Maricaulis maris MCS10: one gene and its partner. The protein of the gene in region 2 binds, or shares a complex with, the protein of the main gene of each other region. Links are inferred from orthologs where the notes say so. Each region holds a gene or a part of one and is shown on either strand. Other genes may lie near its edges.

Region 1 (8,408 bases), 430 kb from region 2 along the record:
AAGTTGGTATTGCGAGGCCATCAGCGAGCTTGCACCGTCGACGATCGCCGCATCAACCACCTGCCCCTCACCGGTTGCCCTGGCATGGTGCAAGGCCGCCAACACACCAAAGCCGAGATACATGGCACCACCGCCGAAATCGCCAACCAGATTGAGGGGGATGGCCGGCTTGTCCCGATCACCCATTGCCCCGAGTGCCCCGGTCAGGCTGATATAATTGATGTCATGTCCGGCCGCATGGGCCAGCGGGCCATACTGCCCCCACCCCGTCATGCGGCCGTAGACCAGCGAAGGATTGCGCTCGAGAGCGATGTCCGGGCCCAGTCCCAGTCGCTCCATGACACCGGGCCGATAGCCTTCCAGCAGGATATCGGCCGAGGCAATCAGACGCCGTGCCGTTTCAAGCTCTTGCGGGTCCTTGAGATCGAGCCCGACCGAGCGACGCCCGCGGGCCAGAACATCCGCCGGGCCAAGCCCGTGTGCGCCGGGACGGTCGATGCGCACGACGTCCGCCCCCATGTCCGACAACATCATGGCGCAAAATGGGGCCGGTCCCAGACCGACAAATTCCAGCACTTTAACGCCTTTTAGAGGACCTTGCGCTTTCATGGGGGTTCACCTCGCGAATCATTCGTTTTGAAAGCGTGGCACTTGTGACAAACTCGCGAAACACCGGAGGACCGGGGACGATGGCAGGGGGACGAATGGGGCGCACATTGGACGTCCTTGTATTTGGCATGTCCGACGGCGTTGAAGCCTTGTCCGAAAAGCTCGGACGGCTCGCGCTGAACTGTCGCCTCGTCCGCGCGGACAGCCCGCCCGCCCGCCGTCATCACTTCTGGGCGGTCGGTGTCATCCTCGCTGAGTGTGACCGTGATGTCGAAGATGGTCTCAAGGCTTTCGAACGCTTTGCACCGGGCGAACGGCCAATCCTGGTGGTCGGACCGGACAGTTACGGCAGTGAAGAACAAGCAGATGCCTGGATCCGTGAGCCGGCGACACCGGTCCAGATCGCGGCCCGCGTGCGCGCCCTGTTCCGTCTGCACACCATGGAGATCATCGCCCGCCGCCGTACCGAAGTCAGTGCGCTGTACGGACAGAAGGCGGGCCTTGTGGAGCGCCAGGACCAGCCGCCCTGCATTCTCTATGTCGGCGATGCCTCACCGCGTTTCATGGCGCTCCAGCACACATTGGCGTCGGTCGATGCCGACGTGATCGCCGCGTTCTCCTCCTATTCGGCCTTTGACTATCTGCATGAGCGCGCCTTTGACGCTGTTGTCCTCAATGCGGAAGGCAAGCGCGATATCGCCTTCACGATTTCTTCGGCCATGCGCCGCAATGCCCGGCTCTATCATACGCCGGTCCTGCTCCTGACCGATGATGTCGATACCGAAACCTCGGAAGAGGCCTTTGCGCGCGGGGTCTCTGATCTTCTGCCCCCGGGCACGGATGACACCGAATTGCGCGATCGGGTCCTGACCCTCACCTCCGAACGGCGCCGGCGGCGGGAGGCCAAGGCGACACTGGAAGCTTGCCGCGATACCCGTTCCCTCGATATCGAAACCGGCTTGTTCCACGCCTCCTTCCTCACTTCTCACGTCGAGGACCTCTTGCAGGCCAGCGCCCGTGACGAGCTGCATTTCTCGATGATCGCCCTGCAGATCATGCTGCCGGATGGCGCGGAACGGCCGGATGAAACCTCGGCCGAGAAGGCGCGGCGCCAGTTCGCTGCCATGTTACGGCACCTGCTCCGAACCGAGGACGCCGCCGCACGCTTCGACGAGGACATTTTCCTCGCCGTATTGCCGTTCACCGACACTGTCGGGATTGATTGCGTGGCGGCACGCGTCGCAGCGATCGCTGAATGCACGGCTTTTGAAAGCGATGACCCGCTGCGCCCCTTCCGGCTCAGTGTCCGCGCCGCGCCCGTGCCGACCCGGCCGGGCGAAACCGCAGACGTGTTGATCGACCGCGCTCGCCGCAACCTGCTCCGGCCGACGCCAATCATCGCCAGCGCCTGAACTGACTGACCGGCCTCAGGCTTCCAACTGTTTGGCTTTCACGGCCATCTCGGCCAGTGGCGCAATGGCTCGCTCGATGGCGCGCAGGCGATCCTCCGGCTCATCCCATTCGGCCCGCAGCACCAGTTTGAGATCCGGTCGGACCTTGAACAGGGCCGGATTGGCGGAGATGTGCGCCACCAGACCGGCCGGATCGGCGAAACGGTCATTGCGCAAGTGGATGACCGCGCCCTTGGGACCGGCATCGACTTTCTCGATCCCGGCCTTCTTGCACAGCGCCTTGACCGCCACGACTCGCAGCAGTGTCTCGACTTCCTTGGGCAGGGGGCCGAAACGGTCGATGAGTTCGGCGGCATAGCCTTCACGTTCGGTCTTGTTGTCCAGGGATGACAGGCGCCGGTACAGCTGCAGGCGGACATCAAGGTCCGGAACATAATGATCCGGGATCAACACCGCCCCGCCGGCATTGATCTGCGGCGACCAATCGCCCTCCTCAAGCTCATCGCCACCAGAGCGCAGGGAGGCGACCGCCTCTTCCAGCATGGATTGATAGAGCTCGACGCCGACATCACGGATATGACCGGACTGTTCTTCGCCCAGCAGATTGCCGCCGCCACGCAGATCGAGATCGTGGGAGGCCAGCGTGAAACCGGCACCCAGCGAGTCCAGCGACTGCATCACCTTCAGGCGCTTTTCAGCGCTCTCGGTGATCTTCTGGCGCATCGGCGTTGTCAGATAGGCATAGGCCCGCGTCTTGGAGCGTCCGACCCGGCCGCGCAGCTGATAAAGCTGGGACAGGCCGAACCGGTCAGCCCGATGGATAATCAGCGTGTTGGCAGTCGGGATGTCGATGCCGGACTCCACGATCGTCGTCGACAGGAGGACGTCATAGCGGCCCTCATAGAAGGCGGTCATGATGTCCTCGAGCTGGGACGCCGCCATCTGGCCATGCGCGGCAACGAAACTCACTTCCGGCACGCTCTCGCGCAGGAAACGGGTGGTTTCTTCCAGATCGGTGATCCGTGGCACGACAAAGAAGGCCTGCCCGCCCCGGTATTTCTCCCGCAGGAGTGCTTCGCGAACACTGACCGGATCGAACGGCGCGACATAGGTGCGCACGGCCAGGCGGTCGACCGGCGGTGTGGCGATGATCGACAGGTCGCGAATGCCGGTCAGGGCCAGTTGCAGCGTCCGCGGAATGGGCGTCGCGGTCAGGGTGAGCACATGCACGTCGGACCGCAGCTCCTTGAGACGTTCCTTGTGCTTGACGCCGAAATGCTGCTCCTCATCGACCACCAGCAAGCCGAGGTCGCGGAATTTCACGGTCTTGGCCAGCAGCGCGTGGGTGCCGATCACGATCTCGACCTGGCCGGCCGCCAACTCGTCGCGTGTCGCCTTGGCTTCCTTGGCTGTCACCAGACGCGACAGCAGCCGGACTTTCACCGGCCAGCCGCGGAAACGGTCGCTGAACGTCTTGAAATGCTGGCGCGCCAAAAGGGTTGTCGGCGCCACGATCGCGACCTGCTGGCCACTGAGCGCAACCACAAAGGCGGCCCGAAGTGCAACCTCGGTCTTGCCGAAGCCGACATCCCCGCAGATGAGACGATCCATCGGGCGACCGCGACCCAGGTCGGTCAGCACGTCGTCGATGGCGTTCAGCTGGTCATCCGTCTCCGGATAGGGAAAGGTCGAACAGAATTCGTCAAAGGCACCGCTGGACGTCTCGATCGGTTCGGCCTTGCGGGCCAGGCGTTCCGCCGCGATCTTGATCAGCTGGTCGGCCATGTCGCGCAGGCGCTTCTTGGCTTTCGCCTTGCGCGCCTGCCAGGCCACGCCGCCAAGCTTGTCGAGTTGGGCGGTTTCGGATTCGGCGCCATAGCGCGACAAAAGCTCGATATTCTCGACCGGCAGGTAGAGCTTGGCCTGGCCGGAATATTCCAGCTCGATACAATCATGCGGCGCGTCCTGCACCGGCAGGGTCTTCAGACCGATGAAGCGGCCGAGCCCGTGATCGGCATGGATGACCAGATCGCCGGGCGACAGGGAGCCGGCCTCGACGATGATATCGGCCGATTTGCGCTTCTTGCGCGGACGGGCCAGGCGGTCACCGAGAATGTCCTGTTCCGACAGCACGGCCAGGGTATCGGTTTCGAAGCCCCGCTCGAGCGGCAGCACGGCGCGGCACACGCCGCCCTTGCCGCCGGCGGGCACATCCGACCATTTGTCGAGCAAGGGGATACGAGAGATGCCGTGATCGCCCAGCACGCTGGCCAGGCGTTCCGACGCGCCGCCGGTCCAGGAAGCCAGCATGACGGTCTTGCCCGATGCCGAAAGCGACTTGATATGAGCCGCCACTGCGTCAAAGACATTGGTGTTCTCGGCGGCACGCTCGGCGGCAAAACCGCGTCCCTGCTTGCCGGCGACATCAATGGTTTGCGGGCCCGGTTCGCGGAAAGCGGTATAGCGTCGTACTGGCCGGTCCGCCAAAGCCGTGTCCCATTCGCCGTCGGCAAAATAAAGAGCGTCCGCCGGCAAGGCACGATAGGTCGGCGCCGACAGGGCCGATTCATGACGGGTCTCGCCCGCTGCAATCCGCGAATCGTAATAGTCGGCAATCTGGCTCAGACGCTCGTCGAGGGCTTCATGGGCAAGGTGATCAACGGCGATCAGGCTCTGGTCCGGCAGATAGTCGAACGGCGTGTCGAGACGCTCATAAAAGAGCGGCATCCAGTGCTCGACACCCGCCGGCCGCGCACCCGCACTGACCGATTCATAAACCGGGTCAGTGCCGCGCGACGCTCCAAAAGTCTTCACGAAGCCGGACCGGAAGCGGGACACGCTGTCCTCGTCGAGCAGGACTTCGCTGACCGGCGTGAACTCGATCGACTTGATCTGGCGCAGGGATCGTTGTGTCTCCGGATCGAAGGCCCGGATCGATTCAAGCGTATCACCGAAGAAATCAAGGCGTACCGGCTCGGTCGCCCCGGGCGGATAGACATCGACAACCCCGCCCCTGACCGCGAAATCACCCGGTTCCATGACGGTTGCGGCGCGCGAATACCCGTTGGCGGTGAAGTGGCGGACCAGCACGTCCACATCGACGCTGGCGCCCGGCCGGATCGACAGGCCGGAGTCCTGCAGCACCGATCTCGGCGGGCAGCGTTGCGCCATGGCATTGACGGTAGTGACGACCAGCGTGGCCGGGCCCAACTCACCGGAGGCAAGCTTGGCAAGTGTCGCAGCCCGACGTGCGGCAACGCGCGGGCTTGGCGAGATCCGGTCATAGGGCTGGCAGTCCCAGGCCGGCAGGCGCAGCAATTCAATATCGGGGGCGAAAAACTGCAGCGCCGCGACAAAGGCCGCTGCCCGCGAATCATCGCGTGCAATGAACACATTGACGCCGCCACGCAGGCGCGCCGTATCGGCAAAGACCAGAGCGTCCAGACCTTCCGGCGCACCGCAGACGGTCGCCGTCCCGTGAACGGCGGCGATCATTTCGAGCTCAGAAACTCCGCTTGTTGTCTCAGTCGCCACCGGGTCTATTCCTTGGGCCCGTCGCCAAAGGCGGCGTCCGCATCGACGCGAAACCCTTTGAGGGCATCCATAACCGGCCCGTCAAACTGGTCCGGGGTCGGCTCCTTGCCAATGATCCAGGCGTAGATGTCAGCGTCATTTTCATCGAGCAGACGTTCAAAGTCGTCGACTTCGGCAGGCGACAGCCCATCCAGCCGGGCATCGGCGAAACGGCCCAGAATCAGGTCGGCTTCCTTGAATCCGCGCCGCCAGGCCCGGATTCGCAGCTTCTTGCGCTGGATTTCAGTGTCATCGGTCATGCCCGCGCATATAGTCCGCCGGATCGCCGACGTCGACCGGTGGCAGCGGCGCAACTTGCCGATAAGGTGGCTGCCATGCGCCCCGAGATTCTCTTTCCCCTGTTCCAGGACGTCACCAAACTGCCCGGCATCGGCCCACGATTGGCAACGCTGGTCGAGAAAGTGTGTGGCGGCCGGATACGGGATGTGCTGTTCACACCGCCGGTCGGGCTGGTCGACCGGACGCGCCGGGTCACCATCACAGACGCGCCAACGGGCGAGATCGTCACCCTCACCGCGACGGTCGAGACCCATATTCCCGCCCAGCGCCAGGGCCAGCCCTACAAGGTCCGCCTGCGTGACGAGACCGGTTTCCTGCACCTGATCTTCTTTCATGCCCGGCGGGACTATCTGACCAAATTGCTGCCCGAAGGCGAGACCCGCGTGATCTCGGGCAAGGCAGAACGCTTTGGCTCCGAAATCCAGATCGTGCACCCCGACCTGGTGATCACCGAGGACGAAGCGTCCGAAATGGCATTGGTCGAGCCGGTCTACCCGCTTACTGCGGGCCTGACAGCCAAGGTCATGCGCAAGGCCGTCGCCGGCTCGCTGACCTTCGTGCCGGAATTGCCCGAATGGATCCCGGGCGACCTGCGCGGCAGTCATGGCTGGCCGTCCTTCAAACCGGCCCTGAAAGCCATCCATGCCCCCCAGAACGCCAGCGGACTGGACGCAGGAGCCCCGGAACGCCAGCGGCTGGCCTTTGACGAGATATTTGCCCGTCAGCTGGCCTTGCAAATCGTCCGGGCACACAGACGGGCCCAGTCGGGACGCCCCCTCGCCGGGTCGGATGAGGCGGTCAGGGTTGTTCTCGATGCGGCGCCCTTCAAACCCACGGGTGCCCAGATCCGGGCCTTCGAAGAGATCCGCACCGACATGCAGTCGGATGCCCGGATGACCCGCCTGCTGCACGGTGATGTCGGTGCCGGCAAGACCTTTGTGGCCGCCCTCGCCGCGGCCCATGCGGCCGGTGCCGGCGTCCAGACCGCGATCATGGCTCCGACCGAAATCCTGGCCAGGCAGCACGAAAAGACCCTCTCCCAAATGCTTGAACCGGCCGGCCTTTCAGTGATCGCCCTGACCGGTCGCGACAAGGGCAAGGCACGCGCGGCCCTCCTCGAGCGCATGGCCAACGGCAAGGTCGATATTGTCTGCGGCACCCACGCCCTGTTCCAGGACGGGATCGAGTTTGCCGATCTCGGGCTTGTCGTGATCGACGAACAGCACCGCTTCGGCGTCTCCGACCGCATGCGGCTGACATCGAAAGGGCAGCGCCCGGACACGCTGGTGATGACGGCGACACCGATCCCGCGCACGCTCTCCCTGGCCGTCTATGGCGATCTGGATGTATCGCGCCTCGACGAGAAACCCGCCGGACGGATCCCGCCGGACACGCGACTGGTGTCGATGGAGCGGCTGGACGAGGTGGTCGAGGGCGTTCGCCGGGCGATCGGACGCGGAGACCGGGTCTATTGGGTCTGCCCGCTGGTCGAAGAGAGCGAGATGTCCGAACTGTCCGCCGCCGAGGACCGCTGGCGTCATCTGCGCGCTGTCCTGGGCGATGACCGGGTCGGCCTGCTGCACGGGCGCATGAAACCGGCCGAGAAGGAGGACATCGCCACCCGCTTCCGGGCCGGCGAGATGGATGTTCTCGTCGCCACCACGGTGATCGAGGTCGGCGTCGATGCACCCGACGCCACGGTGATGATCATCGAACACGCCGAACGGTTCGGCCTGGCGCAATTGCACCAGTTGCGCGGCCGGGTCGGACGCGGCGACAAGCCATCTTCCTGCCTGTTGCTCTACAAGGCGCCATTGGGCGAGACGGCCCGCGCGCGTCTGGAAATGATGCGCGAAACCGATGACGGCTTCCTGATCGCCGAGGAAGACTGGCGATTGCGCGGTGCAGGCGATCCGCTTGGCCTGCGCCAGAGCGGTCTGCCGCAATTTCGACTGGCCGATCTGGAGCAGCATTCAGAGCTGATTGAGCTGGCCAATGACCATGCCCGACTGATTGTCCATCAGGATCCGGATCTGAAAGGTGACAGCGGAGACGCGCTGCGGACCTTGCTCTACCTGTTCGATCACGATCAGGGCGTGCGTTTCCTGCGTTCGGGCTAGTCCGTCTTCGGCGGGTCGACAATCGCGCGTGGCAAGCTCGCCTTGACCTCGTCCGGCAGCTTGTCCGGCGTCACCATGCCGAAGGAAATGATCAGCTTGGCCGCTTCCTCGACCGACATGTCCACATGGATGGTGTTCGAGCGTGGCGTGTACAGGAGGAAGCCGGATGTCGGGTTGGGGGTCGTCGGCACGAAGAGCGCGATGACGTCCTCGCTGATCTTGTGTTTGAGATCGCCCTGCCCCTCCGCAGAGACAAAAGCGACCACATAAAGCCCCTTCATCGGGTATTCGATCAGGACCACTTCCTTGAACGAATTGGCCTTTCCGGAAAACACCGTTTCCATGATCTGCTTCAGGGCACCATAGACATTGCGGACCAGGGGAACGCCCTGGA
Region 2 (7,792 bases):
GCCATCGCCCCGAAAACGGACATCCGGATTGGCACCACCCGCCAGCAAATCCCCGACCCGGCCCGCCTGACCGCGACGCGCTGCCTGATAGAGGCGCCCATCCAGGTCGAGGGCGTCATCGAGGTTACGCATCGGGGATGGTCGGGCATCTCGCCCTTCCATCGCCCGGGCTTCACCGAATTGCGGGGTCAGGACGAGGGCTGTCGCCGACAGGGCTGGCAGAAGGAGGGCAAAACGCATGGGACTATCCTTTCGGTTGAGGTCGGACGTGGCGGTCAGCCGGGCGACGCGGTGGGCCAGGCTGGAGCGTGAGGGGGCGGCCGCGAGGGCCAGTGAGGCATGACGGGTATGATCGCTGGCGGCATCGATCAGTGCCAGGGCAAGGTCTCGCGATTGCCCCGTGATCCGGGCGGCTTCCCGATCGCAAAGGGTTTCGCGATTGCGTTCGAGCAGGGTCATCAAGGGCAGAAGCGGCAGCACCCACCACAGGGCGACCTGCAAGATGCGCAAAGCCAACACCGTCCAGGCATCGCCGCGGCGGGCATGCGCGATCTCGTGTTCGAGCACCGGTCGGGCCGCATGATCGAAGGTAAAACCGGTCGGCAGCAGGATTTGCGGCTGCCGATAGCCGGCGAGTACCGGGGTCGTCACGGCAGCGCTGACTGCAAGCGGCAGGTCGGCAGACAGTCGCAGGCTCGCCGGACACGCCACCGGGCGCGCCGCCAACCGCATCCGGTCCAGCGCGACCAGATCGCGCGCAAGTCGGACCGCCATGACGGCAGTACCGGTCAGCCAGACCAGCAGCAGGATACGGCCCAGTACCGGCCAAACGCCCGACCACACCGTTTCGGGCGCGGTGAGTGCAAGGACAGGACCGGTACTGGTCGTGGGCCGAGCCGCATGCGACGTGGCCTCTGCGGACTGGGCTGATGAAAAACCGGCGACACCGGCCTGTACATCCGCCGACAAGTCGGGCGCGGCCCGCAAGGCGAGAAAAAAGACCAGCGGGATGACAATCAACGCCGCCAGCGCCAGATCATGGCGCTCGCGCACGAGGCGGGCCGGCAGGAGTCGGTCCACCGCCATCACGCCACCGGCCAGGGCGGTTGCCGCGACCAGTGCGGCCAGAGCCGCGAGCAGGAGTGTGTCCAAGGCCATCACTTCGCCTCCCCGTCCGGATTCTCATCGGCCTCACGATCCGCGCCGGTCTCCTCGAGCACGGCCGCACGCAGGTCTTCAATGTCTTGCAGGGTCAGCTTCTCCGCCCGCACGAGATGCTGGGCGAGGCTTTGCGCGGAGCCACCGAACAGGGTGCGGACCATTGATCCCAGCGCCTGGTTGCGGGCGCCGTCGCGGGTCAGCAAGGCCGAATAGATGTGGGCCCGACCGGATTTGCGAAACCCGACATAGCCCTTGTCGGCCATGATCCCGATCGTTGTCAGAACGGTGGTATAGGCGAGACCGAACTCGGCATGCAGCGCATCGGTGATTTCGCGCACACTGGCTTCGCCGCGCGTCCACAGCACGGTCATGATGCGCTGTTCGGCTTCAGTCAGTTGGGCAGAGCTGGGACGAGCCATCTACGAATTCCTTAGTTGATGACATCAGGCCTCCCACGGGCGGTCAAATTCATCAACTAACAAATTAGTAATTCAGCCCGAAACCCGACGCCGGACTGCCATCCAGAACGGTGTCCGGGTGTTGCAGCTTGGGCTATTCAGCAGCCGTGGCGGCCGCGACAGCATCCTGCATCATGGTGAGATTGCCTTGCAGATTGGATGAAATGCGCGCGCGCACCGAGGGCCAGCGACTCTCGACCATCAACCACTCATCGCCGCTAAGGGTCTGTTCGTTTACGGCAGCGAAATAGGCGTTGGTTCCGAACGAGCAAGCCCACCAGGGCGAGGCTTGGCCGGCAAAGGCTCCATCGGTCTCGATGACCTGCTCGATCGCCGCTATCGTCAATTCCGGCCGCGAGGCAATAACCTGAACCACAGTCTCTCCGGCGTAAGCCGAAGCTTCATTGATGACGTCCAGGGCCGTGGAATCAAGGCAACGTGCCGCATCATACATGGTCCGCGACCGCCCCAGGAAATAGGCCTGGACCGCGAATTCCGGATCGGACTCGGCGGTCAGGCGGGCCAGCTCGAACAGGAAGAAGGGCGGGTTGAGGTCACGCGACGACCACAGCGTCTGGGCCACCTCGATCACGCTGTCGCCTGTCTCTGACTGGAGCTGGTTGAGCAAGCCCAGAACATCGCCCCATGCCATCTCGCCTACGACGAAATGGGCTTCGCCCTCCTCGTCGCCCAGCGGCACAATGACGATTTGGGGCGACCGCGCATTGGGGTCGCCGGTGACATCATCCTGGGCGCTGGCGCCACCGACCGCCAGAGAGGCGGTCAGCAGGCCGACACTGATCAGGCGGGTCAGGCTAGAACGGGATTTCATCATCGAGATCAGCATTGCGGAAATCTTCCTTCGGTCCATCCATGGAACGCTGGCCGCCACCGGAGCCACCGCCCATTTCATTCTGGCCGCCACCGCCGAAGCTGCCGCCACCGGCGCCGCCTTCATTGCGACCGTCCAGCATGGTCAGCTCACCACGGAAACGCTGCAGCACGACTTCTGTGGAGTATTTTTCCTGGCCGTTCTGGTCAGTCCATTTGCGGGTCTGGAGCTGGCCCTCGACATAAACCTTGGAGCCCTTCTTGAGATAGTTCTCCGCGACCTTGGCGAGATTGTCGTTGAAGATCACGACACGGTGCCATTCGGTCTTCTCACGGCGTTCGCCGGAGGACTTGTCGCGCCAGCTTTCAGACGTCGCGACCGACAGATTGACGACCGGGTCGCCATTGTTCATGCGGCGAATTTCCGGATCACGTCCCAGATTGCCGACCAGAATTACCTTGTTGACGCTTCCCGCCATCGCCCGTTCTCCATCCTTGCGTCCACGCCTCTCCGGGCGGGCCGCCTAGTGTTCACATTCTGTTCCGCAGGTCAATTGGCGCCCGCGAGTCGGGGTGATTTGAGAGGAGGCGTGACGCAGAGTCCAGCCGGCCGACTCAGGGCTTTCGCATCTGGAGCCATCGCCCGCTCCTGCCACCGTCCTGTCAGCTGTCGCGGACGCCGCTCTGGACCCCGGACCATCGCCGTCCTATCTGAACGGGATCGCGTCGTGCGCTGGACAGGCGACATGATGTTCCCCTAACGTTCCGATCCGGTTGCGATTCCCAACCGACAGGTGCGACCGAACGGAGACTGGCTAAGGCATGGCGCTCGACAAAATCCGCGTGCAGGGCGCACGCGAGCACAATCTCAAGGATGTTTCCGTCGAGCTGCCGCGCGACAAGCTGATCGTGTTCACCGGCCTGTCCGGCTCGGGCAAGTCCTCCCTCGCCTTCGACACCATCTATGCCGAGGGCCAGCGGCGATATGTGGAGAGCTTGTCGGCCTATGCCCGGCAATTCCTCGAGCTGATGTCCAAGCCCGACATGGACAGTATCGAAGGCCTGTCGCCGGCCATCTCCATCGAGCAGAAGACGACCTCGAAGAACCCGCGCTCGACCGTCGGCACGGTGACCGAAATCTATGACTATATGCGCCTGCTATGGGCCCGGGTCGGCGTGCCCTATTCGCCCGCCACCGGCCTGCCGATCGAAAGCCAGACCGTCAGCCAGATGGTCGACCGCCTCACCGCGCTCGAGGACGGCTCGCGCCTCTACCTGCTGGCCCCCGTCGTGCGCGGCCGCAAGGGTGAGTACCGCAAGGAATTCGCCGAATGGCTGAAGGCCGGCTTCCAGCGGGTCAAGGTCGATGGCGAGTTCTACACGCTGGAAGACGCCCCCACGCTCGACAAGAAATTCAAGCACGATATCGACGTGGTGGTGGACAGGATCGTCATCAAGCCGGACATGGAAAGCCGCCTCGCTGACAGTCTGGAAACCGCCCTGCGCCTGGCCGAGGGCCTCGCCGTCGCCGAGTTTGCCGACCGCCAGGACGAGAAGGGCAAGCCGGAACGGATGATCTTCTCGGAGAAGTTCGCTTGTCCCGTCTCCGGCTTCACCATCTCGGAGATCGAGCCGCGCCTGTTCTCGTTCAACAATCCATTCGGAGCCTGCCCCAAGTGCGACGGCCTCGGCCAGTCGCTGAAGTTCGACGAGGACCTCGTCGTACCCGACCGCGACAAGCCCCTGTCCGATGGCGCCATTGCGCCGTGGAGCCGGGCGACGTCGAAACTCTACCAGCAGACGCTGCAGGCGCTGGCCGGACATTTCGGCGGTGACATGTTCCAGTCCTGGCGCGACTTGCCGGAACCTTTCCGCAAGATCGTGCTGTTCGGCACCAAGGAAAAGGTCACCTTCGTCTATGAGGACGGGCTGCGGAAATTCGAGACCCAAAAGCCGTTCGAGGGCGTCATCCCCAATCTGGAGCGGCGCTGGCGCGAGACCGACAGCAGCTGGGTCCGCGAGGACCTCGCCCGCTTCCAGTCGGCCCAGCCTTGCGAGACCTGTGGCGGCCGGCGCCTGAAGCCGGAGGCCCTTTGCGTCAAGATTGATGGCCAGGACATCACCGACGCCTCGAAACTCTCGATCCGTCTTGCCCGCGACTGGTTCGGCGCGGTCGAGGCCACACTGACGCCGAAACAACAGCAGATCGCCGAACGCATCCTCAAGGAAATCCGCGAGCGTCTGAAATTCCTCGTCGATGTCGGGCTGGACTATCTCACGCTTGACCGGGCATCGGGCACGCTGTCGGGCGGCGAGAGCCAGCGCATCCGCCTGGCCAGCCAGATCGGTTCCGGCCTGACCGGGGTGCTCTATGTCCTCGACGAACCCTCGATCGGCCTGCACCAGCGCGACAATACCCGCCTGCTGGAAAGCCTGCGCGGGCTGCGCGATCTGGGTAATACGGTGATCATTGTCGAGCATGACGAGGAAGCCATCCTGACGGCGGATTATGTCGTCGATCTGGGTCCTGCCGCCGGCGTCCATGGCGGCGAAGTCGTCGCAGCCGGCACGCCCGAAGAGGTGATCGCCAATCCGGCCAGCCTGACCGGCCAGTATCTGCGGGGCACACGCCGCATCGAAGTACCGACCAAGCGCCGCAAGATCGACAAGAAGCGAATGGTCAAAGTCGTCGGCGCGACCGGCAATAATCTCAAGACCGTCGACGCGGAATTCCCGCTTGGCGTCATGTCCTGCGTGACCGGCGTGTCCGGCGGCGGCAAGTCGACCCTGACCATCGAGACCTTCTACAAGGCAGCCGCTCGAAAGCTCTCCAAGGCCCAGCAAGTCCCTGCCCCGCATGACCGGATCGAGGGTCTGGACCGGCTCGACAAGGTCATCGATATCGACCAGTCACCGATCGGCCGCACGCCGCGTTCCAACCCGGCCACCTATACTGGCGCCTTCACCCCCATCCGCGAATGGTTCGCCCAGCTGCCCGAAGCCAAGACGCGCGGCTACAAGCCGGGCCGTTTCTCCTTCAATGTGAAGGGTGGACGCTGCGAGGCCTGCCAGGGCGATGGCGTGGTGAAGATCGAGATGCACTTCCTGCCGGATGTCTTCGTGCCCTGTGATGTCTGCCACGGAAAACGCTTCAACCGCGAGACGCTGGAGGTCCAGTTCAAGGGCAAGTCGATCGCCGACGTGCTCGACATGACGGTCGAGGAAGGCGCCGACTTCTTCAAGGCCGTGCCCGCCGTGCGCGACAAGATGGAAACGCTGAAACGCGTCGGCCTGGGCTATATCAAGATCGGCCAGCCGGCGACCCAGCTTTCCGGCGGTGAGGCCCAGCGCGTAAAACTTTCCAAGGAGCTCTCCAAACGCGCCACCGGCAAGACGCTCTACATTCTCGACGAGCCGACCACCGGCCTGCATTTCGAGGATGTCCGCAAACTGCTGGAAGTCCTGCACGAGCTGGTCGAGGCCGGCAATACGGTCGTGGTGATCGAGCACAATCTCGACGTCATCAAGACCGCCGACTGGCTGATCGATCTGGGTCCCGAGGGCGGTGATGGCGGCGGCGAAGTGGTCGCGGTCGGCACACCGGAAGACGTCGCCAAGGTTGAGCGCAGCTGGACCGGCCGCTACCTGGCGCCGATGCTGGAACGGGCGAAGGAGTTGCGGAAGAAGGCGGGTTAGTCGGCAGCCGCTGCCGGCGCCGCATCCACCTCAACCCCATAATCCGCCGCCTTGCCCTTGAACGCCCAATACAGCGTTCCGGCCAGCAGGACGACAGTCGTCACGGCGCTGGCTTCCGGGCCGAACACGCCGCCGGTCAGCCACCAGGCGGCGTCGGGGGCGTCGGCGAGATCGATCAGGATCGGGCTGACCGGGCTGTCATGGCCGCTGACCGGCAGGCCGAAGCCCGAGGCCAGGAGCCAGTTCCACGCTGCATGCCAGCCGCACACGCCCCAAAGCGAGCCTTCCTTGATCGCGTAGAGCGACAGCATCACGCCGACCAGGAGGATGTTGGCGAGACCGAAGGCCAGCTCAGCCGACATCTTTATATTGGCGCCGTGCAGAAGCGAGAAAATCGCCGAATTGACCACCACACCCCAGGCAATGCCATGGCGCGAGGTGATGACGCCCATCAACCAGCCGCGCATGAAAATCTCTTCCGTCGATCCCTGCACGATGAAGCCGAGCAGAACCCAGGCTGCGGGGATCAGGACCACCAGGGCGACCGATCCACCAGCCTCAACCTGATAGCCGCCCAGCAGCCAGATACCGCCGACGACAACCGCGAGAAAGCCCAGTCCGAGACCGTAGCCGCGCAGGAAACGTCCGAGGAAATTTGCGTTGAGGCCGATCGCAGCGAGCGAGCGACGCTCGAACAGGATGACCCAGAGAAAGACCAGGATGGCGCCCGGCGCAAATGTGCCGATCAGCGTGTAGGTGAGGCCCTGCCAAGTGTAATCCGAGGTTCCGTCCATCGAGACATAGCCGAGAAAAACCCCGGCAATCGCACCGATGATCGCCCCGACGAAAATCAGCGCAATTGCCATCGGTATGGCCGCTGCTGTCCAGGTCCGCCGGGCCCGCAACCCGCGTTTCGAATAGATTTCCCGTCCGGCCATGCCTGTCCCCCGATGCCCGAAGCTGCGATGCCCGCAAGCAACGTTATTCGACCGGAGGTTAGGCAGAAGGCGACCGGGCTTGCAAGTCAGCGGGGCCGCCGTCTACCGCCACGCCGGAACGGGTCACCCCTCGCTGGGAGAGGCACCCATCGGATGGTCGGCGGCCAGTTTCGGTGCATCACCCTGCTCACCCTCACCGCCACTGCGGGCGCGGACGGCGTTATAGGCGCCGATCGAGTGCCAGACGGCTTCCAGCATGACCTGGATGGCGTAGAGCAGGACGAAGCCAACGATCAGGCCGATCACCGTTCCGGGCTGGCTGAGACTGGCCTGAAGGCTGGCCAGGAAGGCGTCAGGATCGACATGACTGCCCTGGTCGGCAAGCTCGACCAGATCGATGATCGCCGGGAAGAAGGCCGCGAACAGGGCCAGCTGGACGACAAAGCCGATCGTGCCGCCAATCACCATCATGATGACATAGGCGACGATATAGCTGACCAGCATGTGCCAGAACACGCCCTTGCTGGCATCCCAGCTCTCGAAAAAGCGCAGGCGGCCATCGAGCACGGTCAGTGCCGGAGCCGAAGCCAGTCGGACGCCCAGGACCACCAGGCCGACGAGGACGGCCAGTATGGCCAGCCCGGCGAGCAATACGCCACCAAAACCGACGGCAGCCGAGTCGCCGCCGCTATGGGCGATCATCATCGC

The links.
Region 1: the proteins of uvrA (region 2) and mfd are in contact, whole or in part, in a crystal structure (PDB 4DFC), measured with the Escherichia coli proteins. The link is inferred for Maricaulis maris MCS10 from one-to-one orthologs.

Annotation. Positions count from the first base shown.
Region 1 is NC_008347.1:1,625,643-1,634,050, forward strand. Bases 1,837-5,827 are described here. They hold mfd (transcription-repair coupling factor), read right to left. Parts: upstream 5,517-5,827; coding sequence 2,037-5,516; downstream 1,837-2,036. Other genes in these bases: MMAR10_RS07695 (diguanylate cyclase), read left to right, coding at 1,837-2,021; MMAR10_RS07705 (succinate dehydrogenase assembly factor 2), read right to left, coding at 5,561-5,827. In the rest of the region: MMAR10_RS07690 (CaiB/BaiF CoA transferase family protein), read right to left, coding at 1-609; more of MMAR10_RS07695, read left to right, coding at 705-1,836; more of MMAR10_RS07705, read right to left, coding at 5,828-5,854; ATP-dependent DNA helicase RecG, read left to right, coding at 5,930-8,014; MMAR10_RS07715 (DUF502 domain-containing protein), read right to left, coding at 8,011-8,408. UniProt on the Escherichia coli protein: Couples transcription and DNA repair by recognizing RNA polymerase (RNAP) stalled at DNA lesions. Mediates ATP-dependent release of RNAP and its truncated transcript from the DNA, and recruitment of nucleotide excision repair machinery to the damaged site.
Region 2 is NC_008347.1:2,056,060-2,063,851, forward strand. Bases 2,972-6,346 are described here. They hold uvrA (excinuclease ABC subunit UvrA), read left to right. Parts: upstream 2,972-3,272; coding sequence 3,273-6,146; downstream 6,147-6,346. Other genes in these bases: MMAR10_RS09810 (CPBP family intramembrane glutamic endopeptidase), read right to left, coding at 6,143-6,346. In the rest of the region: MMAR10_RS09785 (ankyrin repeat domain-containing protein), read right to left, coding at 1-1,158; MMAR10_RS09790 (BlaI/MecI/CopY family transcriptional regulator), read right to left, coding at 1,158-1,580; MMAR10_RS09795 (hypothetical protein), read right to left, coding at 1,714-2,466; ssb (single-stranded DNA-binding protein), read right to left, coding at 2,435-2,929; more of MMAR10_RS09810, read right to left, coding at 6,347-7,084; MMAR10_RS09815 (hypothetical protein), read right to left, coding at 7,208-7,792. UniProt on the Escherichia coli protein: The UvrABC repair system catalyzes the recognition and processing of DNA lesions. UvrA is an ATPase and a DNA-binding protein. A damage recognition complex composed of 2 UvrA and 2 UvrB subunits scans DNA for abnormalities.